One region of the Saccharopolyspora sp. NPDC050642 genome, then DNA from elsewhere that is predicted to be linked to it. Evidence: riboswitches for the same ligand, from Rfam matches in the RefSeq annotation. Region 1 holds a riboswitch; the other holds the start of a gene.
The links. Region 1 has a riboswitch for cobalamin ahead of AB0H93_RS24250 (putative cobaltochelatase). Riboswitches for the same ligand answer to the same signal wherever they lie in the genome.
Positions count from the first base shown of each region.

Region 2: another riboswitch for cobalamin. It lies ahead of AB0H93_RS02130 (hypothetical protein); the one in region 1 lies ahead of AB0H93_RS24250 (putative cobaltochelatase).

Region 1 covers NZ_JBFAIN010000016.1:108,545-116,297, forward strand. Annotated here, with positions in the region: gene AB0H93_RS24235 (DUF3558 family protein) at 1-397, opposite strand, end outside; gene AB0H93_RS24240 (hypothetical protein) at 427-831, opposite strand; gene AB0H93_RS24245 (MFS transporter) at 1,053-2,228, shown strand; gene AB0H93_RS24250 (putative cobaltochelatase) at 2,380-4,398, opposite strand; cobalamin riboswitch at 4,453-4,577, opposite strand; gene AB0H93_RS24255 (sugar phosphate isomerase/epimerase) at 4,750-5,610, opposite strand; gene AB0H93_RS24260 (MFS transporter) at 5,740-6,987, opposite strand; gene AB0H93_RS24265 (hypothetical protein) at 7,157-7,294, opposite strand; gene AB0H93_RS24270 (GNAT family N-acetyltransferase) at 7,374-7,753, opposite strand, start outside.
Region 2 covers NZ_JBFAIN010000001.1:452,521-460,273, reverse strand. Annotated here, with positions in the region: gene AB0H93_RS02145 (ABC transporter substrate-binding protein) at 1-365, opposite strand, end outside; gene AB0H93_RS02140 (MFS transporter) at 414-1,673, opposite strand; partial or broken gene AB0H93_RS02135 (pyridoxal-phosphate dependent enzyme) at 1,691-1,930, opposite strand; gene AB0H93_RS02130 (hypothetical protein) at 1,981-2,775, opposite strand; cobalamin riboswitch at 3,024-3,213, opposite strand; gene AB0H93_RS02125 (ABC transporter permease) at 3,311-4,132, opposite strand; gene AB0H93_RS02120 (ATP-binding cassette domain-containing protein) at 4,092-4,895, opposite strand; gene AB0H93_RS02115 (MarR family transcriptional regulator) at 4,822-5,352, opposite strand; gene AB0H93_RS02110 (DUF6223 family protein) at 5,487-5,864, opposite strand; gene AB0H93_RS02105 (sensor histidine kinase) at 6,118-7,347, shown strand; gene AB0H93_RS02100 (response regulator transcription factor) at 7,344-7,753, shown strand, end outside.

The DNA.
Region 1 (7,753 bases):
CCCCGCAGTCTCCTGGACCGACGAGCTCGCGGACGCGCTTGCCGTCCACACCTGCGACAGAGACGGCATCGACCTTGCCACCGGTGAGGTTCAGTTCGTCCACCGACTTGTCGCTGTTCACCACCACGGAAATGCCGCCTACAGCAAGCTTGAAATCACAGCCAGGAGCACCCGCGTAGCGCTTGGGCGTGCCAGGACCTTTGACGCCCAGCTTTGCCGTATCGGCCGACTTCAACATCTCGCAGGGATCGATGGCTGCTGCCGCATTGCTCGTCGGCGATGCGCTCTCGCCGGTTTCTCCTGAACCGTCGCCGGTTCCGCCAGTGCCCGACGATCCACAGCCCGCGACACCCATCGCCAACAGCGCGAGCGCTCCGGCGATCACAGACTTCGTCAACGACCTACGCACCTGAGCAATCCCCGTTCTCAATCCCGCACGCCAACGTTGCCAGCGTTGCCCTCGTCGACTTCCTGGTAGGCTTGAATGCCCTTCTTGATCGCTTCGATCACTTGAGGCACTCGTTCTTTCATCTGCAAGATCAGTTCTTGATAGGAACGACCGTCGCCGCCCGCTACAACTTGTTCGTTGAAATCAGCGATAGCCTGACCTGCCGGGCTATCGCCCAGTGGGGTCCGGTACATCATGTTGAACAAATCGCTCTGTATCTCCAGCAGCGGGCCGTCCTGGAAGGCCTGGAAAACCCTGATCAGCTCGTCGCCTGCCTCCGGCGTGACCTGGAAGCCGCCGCTGTTGGCCGCGCTGATGATGCCCTGCATGGCGTCGTTCGTGGCGGCGAGCCCGGCCGCCGCCGATCCAATCGACCCCGTCATCGCTTCTCCCCAGAAGGTTCGTCTTTCCCCGCAGCGCGCCCGAACCTAGCACCGCACCCCGCGCGCGAACGCCGGTACGAGACAAATCCGCAATACCTCACCCGCTTGATCGCCCCCAATGGCCTAACGCCACCGATTCGATGGTGGCCGAGCTCACGGGGTTCTGGAACGGTGCAGGCGACGAACATGGACGGTCGTCCCAGTCAGCGAGGAGCCGCCCGATGCCGACCAGGCCGCCGCTGGTGCTGTCCTTCGCCGCGCTGATCTCCAACTTCGACCGCTTCGCGGTCACCCCGATGCTGCTGCTGATCGCGCTGGCGATGGAAGAGCCGCTGGCCGCGGCGGTCGCCGTCGCCAGCGGCTACTTCCTCGCCTACGGCCTGTCCCAGCCGCTGTGGGGTTTGCTGTCGGACCGCTTCGGCCGGCTGCCGGTCATGCGCGGCACGATGCTCGCCGCCGCGGCGGGCGGGGTGGTTTCCGCGCTGGCGCCGAACCTGACCGCGCTGGTCGTGGCGCGCGTGGTCACCGGCGCGTGCATGGGGGCCGTCGTCCCCGCGTCGCTGACCTACGTCGGCGACACCGTGCCGCAGGAACACCGGCAGGGCGCGCTTTCGGATCTGATGGCGGCCTCGGCGATGGGCACGGCGCTGGCGACCGCAGTCGGTGGACTGCTGGCCGGTTTTCTGGACTGGCGCGCGGTTTTCGCGCTACCCGCTGTCTGCGCCGCGGTGTGCGTCGTCCTGCTCCGCAAGCTGCCGGAGCCGGAGCGCGCTCAGGCCCAGGGCGTGCGCAGCCACCTGATGGCGGTGCTGACGAATCGCTGGGCGCTGCTGGTCTTCGGGTTGGTGTTCGTCGAGGGTGCGGTGTTGCTGGGCACCATGACGTTCCTGGCGTCGGCGCTGGTCCACGAGGGCGTGGACGTCGCGGTGGCCGGGCTCGCCACCGCCGCTTACGGCGTCGGCGTGTGGGTGTTCTCCCGGCTGGTAAAGGTGTTGGGGCGGCGCTTGGCGGTCTGGCAGCTGATCGCGATCGGCGGCACGTCGATGTTCGTCGGCTACCTGGTCGTGACGGCCACCGCGAGCATCGCGACCGTGGTGGTCACGGCGTTGCTGCTCGGCGGCGGTTGGTCGTTCATGCACTCGTCGTTGCAGACCTGGGTGACCTCGGTGGCCCCGGAGGCCAGGGGCACCGCCGTGGCGTTGTTCGCGTCGGCGTTGTTCCTGGGCAGCGCGGCCGCATCGGCGGCGGCCGGGTATTTCGCGGAGCGCGGCTCGTACGGCTTGATCTTCGGGATCGCCGCCGCCACGGCGGTTCCGCTGCTGATCGTGGCGGCGGCCTGCCGCCACCGCTACCAAACCCGCGTCGTCGCGCCCTCGGTCGGCGTTAGGGGCGATTAAAAGAGCCCCCGCACTCGACCGGCCTGGGGGTTACCGGGAGCGCGGGGGCATCTTGCGGGTCCACCCCTGGGGGTCAGGTGGACTGCGTCACCGTACCAATCGGTCGGGTGGGCCAGAAGACGGAACGTCGGATCTCGTAATCAAAACGAGATCAAGCGGCGCGGGGGCGCTCGTCCCGGACCGCGCGGACGACGCCGGCGACGTTGTCCGCGGACAGCTCCTCCAGCCGCAGGCAGGGACCGCCCAGCGCGGCCCCGAGCCGGCCGGCCAGGCCGAGCCGGACCGGACCGTTCTCGCAGTCCACCACGACGGACGCGACGCCCGCCTCGGCGAGCAGGCCCGCCGAGCGCAGCGCGTCATCGACGGCGCGCCGTGTGCGAATCCGCCCGGTGAGCCCGGAATCCAGCGGCACGGTGGCCTTTCCGTCGGTCAGCAGCACGACCAGGGCCCGCCGCTGCGGGTCCCGCATCCGCTCGGTCTGCACCACCCGGTGCACGCGCAGCAGCCCGTCGGCCAGCGGCGTGCGGCCACCGGTGCGCAGCCGCCGCATCCGTGCGGCCGCGATGTCCACAGAGGACGTCGGCGGCAGCGCGAGTTCCGCTGAGTCGCCGCGGAAGGTGACCACGCCGACCTTGTCGCGCCGCTGGTAGGCGTCCCGCAGCAGCGACAGGACGGCGCCGCTGACCGCCGACATCCGCTCCCGCGCGGCCATCGATCCCGACGCGTCCACTGCGAACAGCACCAGGTTCCCCTCGCGCCCCTCCCGGATGGCGCGCCGCAGGTCGTCGCCGCGCAGCACCAGCCCGGGGCCGCTGCGCCCGCGCGCGACCTGGTGCGGCGCCGCGGCGGCCAGCGTGGCCGCCAGGTGGATGCCGTGACCCTCCACAGTGGATGCCCGCGTCGTCCGGCCGCTCCGCGCCCGGGACCGCGACCGCCGCCCCGGCGCGCCGTCGCCGAGCCCCGGCACCTCCAGCAGCCGCGCCTGAAAAGCCGGCGCCGGCGCCGCCGGCGGCCGCTCCGCGGGCGCCCGGTCGTCGCTGCGCTCCTCCGAGCCGTCGGCTCCGCCGTCCGGACCGGTGGGTCCTTCGGGCCCTTCCGGCGGCTGACCGCCGCCGTCCGGGCCTTCCGGCGGTTCGTCGTCGCCGTCGTCGGCGTGCTCCGCCGCCTCGGACAGGGCCTGTTGGAGCTGGTCCTCGTCGATGCCGGGCTCGTCGAACGGGTCGCGGCGGCGCCGGTGCGGCAGCGCGAGCCGGGCCGCCGCCTCGACGTCCTCCTCGGCGACCGCCTCGGCGCCGCGCCAGGCCGCGTGCGCGGTGGCGGTGCGCGCCAGCACGAGGTCGGCTCGCATGCCGTCGACGTCGAAGGACGCGCACAGCGCGGAGATCCGGCGGAGCTCGGCGTCGGGGAGGGCGACCGAGTCCACCCGCGAGCGGGCGGCGGCGATCCGCTCGGCCAGTTCGGCGTCGGCGTCGGCCCACCTCTCGGCGAACCCGGCCGGGTCGGCCTCGAACGCCAGGCGGCGGCGCACCACCTCGGTCCGGGTCGCCACGTCCCGCGACGCGGCGACGTGCACGGTGAGGCCGAACCGGTCGAGCAGCTGCGGGCGCAGCTCGCCCTCCTCCGGGTTCATGGTGCCCACCAGCAGGAACGACGCCGCGTGCGAGACCGAAACGCCTTCCCGCTCGACGTGCGCGCGGCCCATCGCCGCGGCGTCCAGCAGGAGGTCCACGAGGTGGTCGTGCAGCAGGTTCACCTCGTCGACGTAGAGCACGCCCCGGTGCGCGGCGGCGAGCAGGCCGGGCTGGAAGGCGCGGACCCCTTCGGTCAGGGCGCGTTCCAGGTCGAGCGAGCCGATCAACCGGTCTTCGGTGGCGCCGACGGGGAGTTCGACGAGCTGGGCGGGTCGTTGCGCGGCTTCGGAGCCGTGCGGGCCGTCCGGGCACTGCGGGTCGGCGGCCTGCGGGGCGCAGCCGAAGCGGCAGCCCGTGATCACGTCGAGCGGCGGCAACAGCGACGCCAGCGCACGCACCACGGTCGACTTCGCCGTGCCCTTCTCCCCTCGGACGAGCACGCCGCCGATGGCCGGGTGCACGGCGTTGAGCAGCAGCGCCAGCCGGAGGTCGTCGTGGCCGACGACGGCGGAGAAGGGGAAGCGCGGGGCAGCGGTCATGCCGGTGTTCCTTCCTCGGGGTTCGGACGCCCCGGTGGCGGGAACAAGGGGCGGCAGTGTCCTGACTCCCGGATCACCGCGCCCCTCCGGCCTTCCCAGGTCTCCCCGGTGGCTCGCGAGGGAGGGCCGCTCCCCGGTCACAGTGGCGCCGACCGTGCCGGATTCCCACCGGCTTCCTGGCGCACCCCTTGCATTCGGATCAAGGTGCATCGTCGCAGAACCGGCCCGGCGGACCAACCGGCCGCGGCGGCGACGAGACCAGCACCACTGCGGCCGGGGCCCGCGGGGTGGCGTTCTCGCGCGAAAGCGCCACCCCGCCCGCACCCAGACCGCAGAAATCGCCGTCAACTGTCACCGGCGGGCGGCGTGCAGCCCGTCGGTGATGTAGCGGTGCGCGTGGCGGGCCAGGTCCTCGTTGTCGTCCCACAGGTTCCGCCACACCGCGAGGGTGTCCGACAGCGCGGGGTCCACCACGGCCGAGGAGAAGCTCTCGAAGGTGATCGGCCCGGTGTAGCCGATGTCCACCAGCGCGCGGAAGAACGCCGGGAAGTCGATCGTGCCGGATCCCAGGTAGCCGCGGTGGCTCTCCCCGATGTGCACGTACCCGAGCCGGTCCCCGGCCTCCTGCACGGGCCGCACGAAGTCGGGTTCTTCGATGTTCATGTGGTACGTGTCGAGGTGGATGGTGACGTTGTCGGCGCCGACGTCGTCCAGGAACGCCAGGGCCTGCCGGGTGGTGTTGAGCAGGTTCGTCTCGTAGCGGTTGAGGATCTCCAGGCCGAGCGTGATGCCGAGCTCCGCGGCCTGCGCGGCCAGGTCGCGGATGGCGGCGACGGCGTTGGCCCGCGCCTGCGGCGTCGCGGCCGCCGGGTACTTGCCGAGCGTCGAGTACAGGGCGCCGATCAGGTACTTCGACCCGATGCTGTGCACCAGTTCGAGCGCGCCGCCCAGCCGGTCCCGGCCGCGCTGCACGACCGCCGGGTCGTCGTTGTTGACGTCGGCGTCGAAGGTCAGCCCGAGCGACGCCGAGGACGCCAGTCCGTGCTCGTCGAGCAACCGGCGCACCAGCTCGGTGTCGATGGTGGAGAAGTCGGTCGCGGTGAGCTCGATCAGGTCGTAGCCGGTCTCCTTGGCCTTGCTCAGCGCCAGCCGCGTCTCCTCGGGGCTCCAGCCGCCGACCCAGACGCCCGCGTGGATTCCGATCAGGTTCATTCGTAGCTCCTCGTTGTCCTGCATGGGTTTTCAACTCGGGCGAACGGCCGGGCGAGGTGCCGTGAGTGGTTTGTGCTGCTATTGCGACACAAACCACTCACGGCCACCTGCCCGCGCGAACGCCCGTTTTCAGGCCCGCACCGGGGCGGCTTCCGGGCTCGGCACCTTCAGCACCAGCGTCAGCCCCGCGGCGAGCACGTAGAGCAGCGCGAACACCCACATCACGCCGCCGACGCCGAACAGCGGCAGGGCGATCCCGACGATCGCCGGGCCGACCGCGGTGGCCAGCCCGGCCCCCAGGTTCAGCGCCGCCATCGCCGCGCCCCGGCGGTCCGGCGCCATGGTCGGCATCAGCGCGGACATCGGCACGAACCCGGCCAGCGTCGCGCCGTAGAGCACGGAGGTGATCAGCGCGATCGAGAAGCTGTGCGTGGCCAGCGGCAGGTAGTGGAACAGCAGCGTGGTCACGGCGCAGCCGATCCCGCCCATCCACCGCACCACCACGGCGAACCCGAAGCGGTCACCGAGGATTCCGCTGACCAGGTTGAAGAAGATGTTGCTGACGAACATCACCGAGGAGACCGTCAGCCACTGCGACAGCGTGAAGCCGAGCTCGCGCGTGTAGAAGATCGGCATGAAGACGATGAATCCGTACTGCGGGATGCTGTTGATCATCCGCACCAACATGCCCGCGGTCATCCGCGGCCGCTCCCACAGGATCGTCAGCCCGGCCAGCAGGCTGCGCAGCGGCTTCTCGTCGACCGCCGAGGTCGGCCGGTCCCCGTTCGGATCGCGCACCAGCAGCATCAGCAGCGCCCCGGCGACGATCACCACCAGCCCGAGCCACAGCGTGTTCAGCTGGCCGATCAGCGGAATCGCGATGTTGGCCAGCTGCGGGCCGAGCGCGGCGAAGCCGGCGCTGTAGGCGAACCAGAACCAGCCGGCCGCGGTGCCCAGCCGCTGCGTCCGGGTGCTGGCGGTGATCCAGACCAGGAACGCGTAGCCGAACAGCGGGTACCCGAAGCCGCGGATCGCGTAGCTGACCAGCAGCAGCGGGTAGTTGTGCGCCATGATCCCGCCGGCCACGAACAGGACGTGGAACACGATCCAGATCGCCGCGCCGAGGAACATGACCCGGCGCGGGCCCCAGATGTCCGACAGCGCCGCGGAGAACCAGTAGGCGGCCGCGGCGGTGATGCCGTAGACGGTGAAGATCAGGGCGACGCGGCCTTCGCTGAAGCCCTGCTGCTCGACCAGGAAGGCCGACAGGTACCCGGTTTCGACGCCGTCGCCGATCATGAAGACCAGCAGGCCGACGAAGCCCCACTTCAGGGTTGGGGGAATGCCGATCCGTTCCAGAAGCGGCGGTGCTGACATGGTTCTTCCTCCTCATGCACGGCGATGTGCGCAGCAGACGGCGCGAACGCACGTGCATGCCGGGATCGCGCCGAAGAATCGGGCCGTCCCGGTGCGGTGGAAATGCGCGAGCGGAATGGCGTGCTCGCGGAAATGGGCGCGCTGGTAGCGCCGCTGGGCCGGGACTGGCTCAGGCGGCGTCGGGGCCGGTGCGGGACCGGCAGAAGGGGTGCGCGCGATTCACCCGGCCGCGAAGCGCCGGGTCGGGTGGCAGGGCGACGGACGCGGGGCAGCACATCGCGGCGATCACGCCGTCCCGTGCACCCATTGCCGCTCCTCCACGTTCCATCTGGACGCCGGGAGCGTGGCAGCCCGGATGGCGGAGGTCAAGTCCCGAGTAGCGCCGGTCACGCCCGCCGGCGGGGCTCCCGGCGCATGTCGACGTGCGGGATGCCGTCCTCGAGGTATTCCTCGCCGTCCTCGACGAATCCGAAGGAGCGGTAGAACTCCTTGGAGTAGGTCTGGGCGGCGAGCACGGCAGGCGTGTGCTGCACCTCGGCGACCGCGGCGCGCATCAGCTTGCGCCCCAGCCCGAGCCCGCGCGCGCTCTTGGCGGTGCAGACCCGGCCGATGCGGAAGGTGCCGTCGGGGTCTTCCAGCAGCCGCAGGTAGCCGAGCACGTAGCCGTCGGCGGAGTCGATCCAGAAGTGGCGGGTGGTCTCCTCCAGGTCGCGACCGTCCAGCTCCGGGTAGGGGCATTCCTGTTCGACGACGAACACGTCGACGC
Region 2 (7,753 bases), on a different contig from region 1:
TCGGCGGTGACCGGCCTGTTGTCGTGGAACCGGGCGCTGCGCAACCGGATCAGCCACCGCGTCCCGGTCGCGTCCGGTTCCCACGATTCGGCCAGGCGCGGCACGACGCTCATGTCGTCGGCGTAGCCGACCAGCGTGTCGAACAGTGCTTTCGCCCTCGCCTGGTCGACGAACAGCGAGCTGGTGTGCGGGTCGAGCGATTCCTTCGCGCCCGACGTCGGGAACGCCACCCGCAGCCGTCCGTTCGAGCCGCCCGCGCCACCGCAAGCGGTCAGCGACGCGACCGCGAGCGCCCCCAACGCCCCCTTGAACAGCTTCCGTCGACTGACGCCGGTCACCTTCGCGCCTCCTTCCTCAGTGGACATTCGCAGTTCCTAGAAGGCTGACACCGCAAGACCATGCTGAAATCTCCCTCAACTCCGCGCCGCATCGTCCGCCCGGCTGAGCAGTCCTCGTCGTTCCAGCAGCGCGGCACCGGCCCCGCCGAGCAGCCCCACCCCGAGCAGGGCCAGCCACGGCAACCACCGGATCGGCGCCTCGCCGGAGATGTCCACCAGCGCGCCGACGACCCAGCTCACCGCCGCCGCGACGAGGCTCGACACCAGGTAGTAGAAGCCGTAGTAGGTGCCCGCCAGCCGCTCGCTGCCGACGATCGGCAGCAGTTCCATCGCGAACGGATTGGTGATCGCCATGCCGATCGTGAACACGACGGTCGTCAGCAGCACCGGAACGCACGCGAGCGCGATCGCGCCCCAGTCCGGCTCGCCCGCCGCGGGCGCGTCGAGCAGCGGGCTGCTCAGCAGCACTGGCAGGAAGGACGCGCCCATGCACGCCAGCCCGATCGACACCGCCCGTCCCGCGCTCCACCGCCTCCGGCACCACTGCGTGATCCGGACCTGCAACGCGATGCCGACCACGGTCGACACGACGAACACGGCGGCCACGGCCTCGGTGAGCCCGGAAACCCGCTGCGCCTCCAGCGGCAGCATCAGGTAGAGCTGGTTGTAGAGCCCGAAGTACGCCGACAGCGCCAGGGTGAACAGCAGGAAGCGCCGGTTGGCGAAGACCTCGCGCCAGCTCCCGAGAACGCTGCGCTGCTGCGGGCTGCGTTCCTGTCGCGGCAGCACGATGATCTGGGTGACCGTCAGCACCGCGAAGGCGATGCACGCCACCAGCGCGATCAGCCGGAAGTCGACGGCGAGCAACGCGGCGCCCAGCAACGGCCCGACGAGAGTTCCGGCGTGCGCGAAGACGTTGAACACCGCGAAGGCCTCCGCGCGCCGATCGCTGGCCTCGTGCATGAGGTAGGTGCGCACGGCGGGGTTGAACAGGGCGCCGGCCAGGCCGGTGAGCACGGCGGCGGCGACCAGCCCGGGCAACGACGTGAACACGCCGAAGAGCCCGAAGGAGGCCACCCGCAACGCGGACCCGGCGATGATCATCGGCCGGCACCCGAGCCGGTCCGAGGCGGTCCCGCCGGCCAGGAACATGCCCTGCTGGCTGAGGTTTCGGATGCCGAGGACCAGCCCGATCACCGCCGCGCCGTACCCGAGGCCGGCCATGTGGGCGGCGAGGAACGGCAGCAGCATGTAGAAGCCGACGTTGATGCCGAACTGGTTGACCACCAGCAGCCGCGCGGCGGGCGACAGCCGCCGGAATCCGTCCCGGGTCATCGCACCCCCTCCTCGCACACCGGGCATCCGGAACCGACGCAGGCCAGGCCGATCGCGAGCGTTCCGCTGCTCGACTCGACGATCGCGGCGCCGGGCCGCAGCTCGCCGCGCCGCCGGGCGCTCTGGATCAGGGACAGGGCGGCCCGGGCCTTCATGCCGCCCGGGGCGAATCCTTCGAGCTTCGCCCAGAAACCGGGGTGGGGATGGGCGAGCGGCGTCCCGATGCGCAGCACCGGGGTGTTGCCGATGAGTTCCAGCGCGGAACGGCACGTCGGGCCGCCGTCGGTCCAGGACGTCCAGGTGGCGGTCACGGCAGCTCGCCCGGGTCGGCGGTGTGCAGGTGGATCTCGGTGTGGCCGCCGGTCAGCCAGAAGAACGGGTACGGCTCCGCGGACAGCGCGTGCACCTCGGTGCCGACCATCTCGCGGAGCACCGCGCTCCCGGTCTGCGCGAACATCACCAGCGGCAGCCCGCGTTCGCGGCACAGCCCCGCGATCTCGTCGAACGTGCCGTTGCCGAGCACCATTCCGGAGGCCAGCACGGCCTGCGATCCGGCGATCGCCTCCCGGTGGTCCCGGACGATCGGCTCGCCCCACTCGGTGCGCCCGCCCTTCAGATCGCAGGGAACCGGGCGAAGACCGCGCTCGCGAAGGGCGGCGAGCAGGGAGTTCACGACGCCGATCACCGCGACGCGCCCGCCGGCCGGCGGAACGAGCCCGGCCACGGCGCGTGCGCGGGTCATCGACTTCGACAGCGACGTGCCCGGCGGGACGTGCACCGTGCGGGATCGCGGGTGTTCGTCGTGCGGAGTCAGCGACGCCAGGTAGGCGTCGAGCACGGCGACCCGGACGGCGGGTTCGGGATGCGCCAGCAGGTCGGCGACGGCGCTGCCCACCAGGTCGTGCATCGCCAGGGAGTCGAGCTCGCCGGGCTCCACGGCGCACGAGCCGACCGCGCTGCCGACCCGCACGCTGAGCACGGAATTGCGGTAGCCGGCGGACCTTCCGGCGTGGTGTGCACTTTGGACGGTCATGAATGCGACGGAGGCGGTCGCGTTGTCCACGCGTGCCTCGTCGGGGTGGGCCGGGTCCGCAGCGCGCACGCGTTCGATCTGCGAACGCAGCGCCGCATGCGTTGCGGGGCACGCGGAGTTGCCAGGGGGAAGCAAGGTGTCTCCACGCAGGTGTCAGCGGACGAACGGGGCGTAGTTCGTGCTTCCTACCTGCTGGTCCGGAATGCCTTGCGGGATCGGGCCCGGTCGGGCCGGGTGCGGTGGCAGGGGCGGGTGGCGACGACGCGCGCGGTGCGGTGCTGCACCTTCAGTACCTCCTCCGGGGCTCCGCGACCCCGTACGAATCGGTACGACGGCGTCAGTCTCCTGACTCGTGGATCATCGCTACCCGCGCGCCTTCCCACCGCTAGGTGCGGCAGTGGCATCGGTGGCGGTAGCTCCCCATTCACAGTGGCGGGACCGTGCCGGATTCACACCGGCTTCCTGCTCGCCGTCGCATGAACATCGACGCTGACGCTTGCACCCGACGGGCCGGGTGTCAAGACGCGCCAGGCAAGATCACCTCGGTGCCGGGGGCGAATGCCGGCCCCTGCAGCTGCTTGCGCGGTCCTCGGTGGACATTCGCTCAGCGCGCCAAGCGCCCGAGCAGGGCGGCCGCGATGCCGATCATGACGCCGGCGGCGACGACCAGGACGCCGAAGTCCAGCGCCAGGTGCGCGGGCGTGCCGATCAGCAGTCCGCGCAGGGCGTCGACCTCGTAGCCGAGCGGGTTCGCGTAGTTGACCGCCTTCAGCCACCCCGGCATCAGGTCGACCGGGTACAGGGCGTTGGAGGCGAAGAACAGCGGCATGGTGATCGCCTGCCCGATGCCCATCAGCCGGTCCCGGGACAGCACCAGCCCGGCGATCGTGATGGACAGGCAGCAGAAGAAGGCCGAACCGAGGACCACCACGGCGCCCATCGCGAGCAGGTTCACCGGGTTCGCGGTGAGGCCGACGCCGAGCAGCGCCGCCAGCACCAGCACCACGAGCGCCTGCACCAGCGCGCGCACCCCGGCGGCGAACGCCTTGCCGGTCACCAGGGCGACTCGCGGCGTGGGCGTGACCAGCAGCTTCGCCAGCACTCCCGCATCCCGCTCCCAGATGATCTGGATGCCGTAGAAGATCGCGATGAACAGCGCCGACTGCGCGAGGATGCCCGGCGCGAGGAAGTCGAGGTAGGGGACGTTGCCGGTGGGGATCGCGCGCAGCGCGGTGAACACCTGGCCGAAGATCAGCAGCCACAGCGCGGGCTGCACGGCCCTGGTGAGCAGCTCGGCCCGGTCGTGCCGCAACTTCTGCAGCTCCACCAGGCACATCGCCGCCACCCGCGCCGCCACCAGGCCCGGCGGGCTGCGCCGCACCGGTTCAACTGAGGCGGCCGGAGGTGCGTCGAGTCGCGCGGACATCTCGCATCCCTTCTCCCGTTTCCTCGAAGGTGTCATCGGTGATCGTCCGGAAGACGTCGTCCAGCGTGGCGTCCGGTCCCACGGCCGCCTTGAGCTCGGCGGGGGTTCCCCGCGCCCGGATCCGCCCGCGGTGCATCAGGGCGAGTCGCTCGCAGTGCTGGTCGGCCTCGTCCATGTAGTGTGTCGTGACCAGCACGGTCATCCCGGTCTCGGCGCGGATCTGGGCGATCCGGTCCCACACGCCCTCCCGGCCGATGGGGTCCAGACCGATCGTCGGCTCGTCCAGCACCAGCAGCTTTGGCCCGCTGACCAGCGCCTGCGCGAGTTCGAGGCGGCGCACCATGCCGCCGGAGTAAGTGCCGGCCAAGCGTTCGGCGACGGTGGTGAGCCCGACAGCGGCCAGCGCCGTGCGCACCGCGGAGCGCCGCTGCGCACGCGGGACGTCGAAGAGGCGGGCGAACAGCGTGACGTTCTCCCACCCGGTCAGCGACCCGTCGGCCGAAAGCTGTTGCGGTACATAGCCGATCAGCCGGCGTGCCGCCAGCTTGTGGCGTGCCGCGTCGACCCCGAAGATCTCGACCGCGCCCGCCGCGGTGGGCAGCAGCGTGGTGATCGCCCGGATCGTGGTGGTCTTGCCCGCGCCGTTGGGCCCCAGCAGCCCGAACACCTCGCCGGTCCGGACGTCCAGGTCAATCCCGTCGACCGCGACCTGCTCGCCGAACGACTGCCGCAGGCCCCGGCACCGCACCGCAACCTCGGTCATCGGCGCCACCTCCTTCCAACGCGAGGACCAATGCGCGCAACCCGTGCAGGGCATCGGCGACCGCGTTCTGATCCGCCGCGGACAGCTCGGCGAGGGCGTCGCCGACCAGGCGGGTCCGCGCCTGCCGCCAGGCGGCGACCCGGTGCGTGGCGGCGTCGGTCAGGTGCAGCCGGACCGCGCGGCGATCGGCCGGATCGGTCTCGCGACGCAGCAGGCCGACCCGGGTGAGCTGGTTGACCAGGGTGCTCGCGGAGTTCGCCGCCATGCGCAGCCGGAACGCGGCACCGGCCACGCTGACGCCCGGCTGCTGCTCGACGACCTGGAGCAGTTCGACCTGCGCGCCGCGCAGGTCCGGCATCGGCAATTCGGCGCGAAGGCTGCGCCGCACGACCCGCCGCAGGGTCGAGATCACGGTCGTCAGCTCGTCGGCGACGGCCCGGGAATCCACATCGCCCACCTGACAAAGCTACCTCTCATTGCGAGGTATCGGCGGATCACCGAGAGGCGCGAGGTACAGGAGCGAATCCCCGTGCCACAGGGGAACAATCCCGCCGCGGTCGGTGCCCGCGGCGGGGAGGAACCGGGCGGCCGTCACGATGCGGCACCACGTCCAGGTCGGCGGGAGCAGGCCAGGGCCAGTCCGCCGAGGACCGTGCCGAGCACGCCGAGCAGCACGGCCACGATCGCCCCGGCCAGCCCATTGCCGGTGCCGAGACCGCCCGCGGAATTGGCCCCGTGCAGCCCGCCGACGATCGCGCTGATCGGCCCCAGCAGCAGGGCTGCGACGGCCCCGGCTCGCCGGTTGCCCGCGCTGGTGCGCTTCGCGGACCGCGCCAGGGCCAGCCCGCCGAGGACCGCGCTGACCAGACCGATCACGGCGGCCGTGGTGGGCACGGTCCGCCCCGCGCCGAGGTCGTAACCGCCGATGGCGGCGGCGACGTGCGTGGCGGGTAGGAGGATGACGGACATCGGGGATCCCTTCGGTCGGTCGCCGGCAGCACGTGCACCGGTCGCGGTCGGTCGACGACGCGTTGCCGGTGGAGGCTTTCGTCGATTGGCTGCGAACGATCGTTGCGCCTCGAGGTCCGGACGTCCTCCGTCGGCAGGCGGCGACGGATACGGAGTTCGGCGTAGCTGGCCCGCTCGGGACCGCGCTCCTCGACGTAGCCGGCCGCGCAGCCGGGCGGAGTGGTTTCCCGGCCGGGAACCCTATGATCGCGACATGCCGGACCGCGTCGAGTTCTTCCGCCTGCCCGCCTGGGCGCAGGACTTGTTGCTGGCGTTGTTCATCACCGCGATGCAGGTCCAGGGCACCGCATCCCGCGCCGCCCGCGATCCCGAATCGGTGCTGCGCCCCCTCTCCGACCTCGGGCACCTGGGATACGTCCTGCTGATCGCCGGTGGCGTGGTCGTGGCCGTGCGCCGCCGTTGGCCCGTCGCGGTGTTCGGCGCGACCGCACTCGCCAGCGCGGCCTACTACGCCCTCGATTTCCCGGACGGGCCTGGATGGCTCGGACTCTTCGTCGCCACCTACACGCTCGCCTCCCTCGGCGACGGACGCCGCTCGCTGGTGATCACCGGCGCCGGGATCGCGGTCCTGGCCGCGTGCTGGCTGATCGCTGCCGCCGACGTCGAACCACCGGCGGCCATCGGCTGGGTGTTCTTCCGCATCGGTGCGTCGGTCATGAGTGCGGCGCTCGGCGAGAGCGTCCGCTCGCGGAGGTTCATCGCGGCCGAGGCGCTGGCGCGTGCCGAGCTGGCGGAACGAACTCGCGAGGAGGAAGCGCGGGCCCGGGTCGACGAGGAACGGCTCAGGATCGCGCGGGAGGTCCACGACACGGTCGCGCACGCCATCGCCATCATCAATGTCCAGTCCGGAGTCACCGCGCACGTGCTCGACAAACGGCCGGAGCGAGCACGCGAGACCTTGGAGGCCATCGAGCGGACCAGCGCCCGGGCGCTGCAGGAGATGCGGACCATCCTCGGGGTCCTCCGCGACGACGGCGACGGCCGCGTCCCGCACCCCGGCCTCGGGCAGATCGATGAGCTCACCGCCAAGGCGCGGGAGGCCGGGCTCGAAGTGGAACTAGCGGTGAGTTCGCCGCCGGAGGTCCCCAGCGCGGTGGGCAGCGCCGTGTACCGGATCGTGCAGGAATCGATCACCAACGTGATTCGCCACGTCGGCCCGACCCGGGTCGCGATCGCGCTGGACCACGACGCCGACACCTTGGAGGTCCGCGTGGCGGATGAGGGCGGACGAGAACGAGCAGGCATGGCCGCACCGCATCCGGGCGGGAACGACGGCCGGGACGAGCCCGGCCGCGGAATCGTCGGGATGCGCGAGCGCTGTCAGCTGCTGGGCGGCGAACTCGAAGCCGGCCCGCTCCCGGGCGGTGGTTTCGCGGTCACCGCGAGACTGCCGTTGGCTCCGACCGCGGTGGTGGGCGCATGAACACCGCGACAGCCGCGTCGAGACGCGATGCGCCCATCAAGGTGCTGCTCGCCGACGACGAGCAGCTGGTGCGCTCCGGTTTCAGGCTCCTGCTCGACCTCGAGGACGACATCACGGTGGTCGGGGAAGCCACCACCGGCGCAGAAGCCGTGGAGCTGGCCCGCGCCGCGCGCCCGGACGTCGTGCTCATGGACATCCGCATGCCGGGGATGGACGGCATCCAGGCCACCAGGCAGATCGCCACCGCGAACGGGCTGCAGCACGTCCGCGTCCTCATCCTGACCACCTACGACACCGATGATCACGTCTTCGAAGGCCTGCAGGCCGGCGCCAGCGGGTTCCTGCTCAAGGACGCCGGCCCGGCCGAGCTCCTGCACGGCGTCCGCGTGGTCGCCGCCGGCGAATC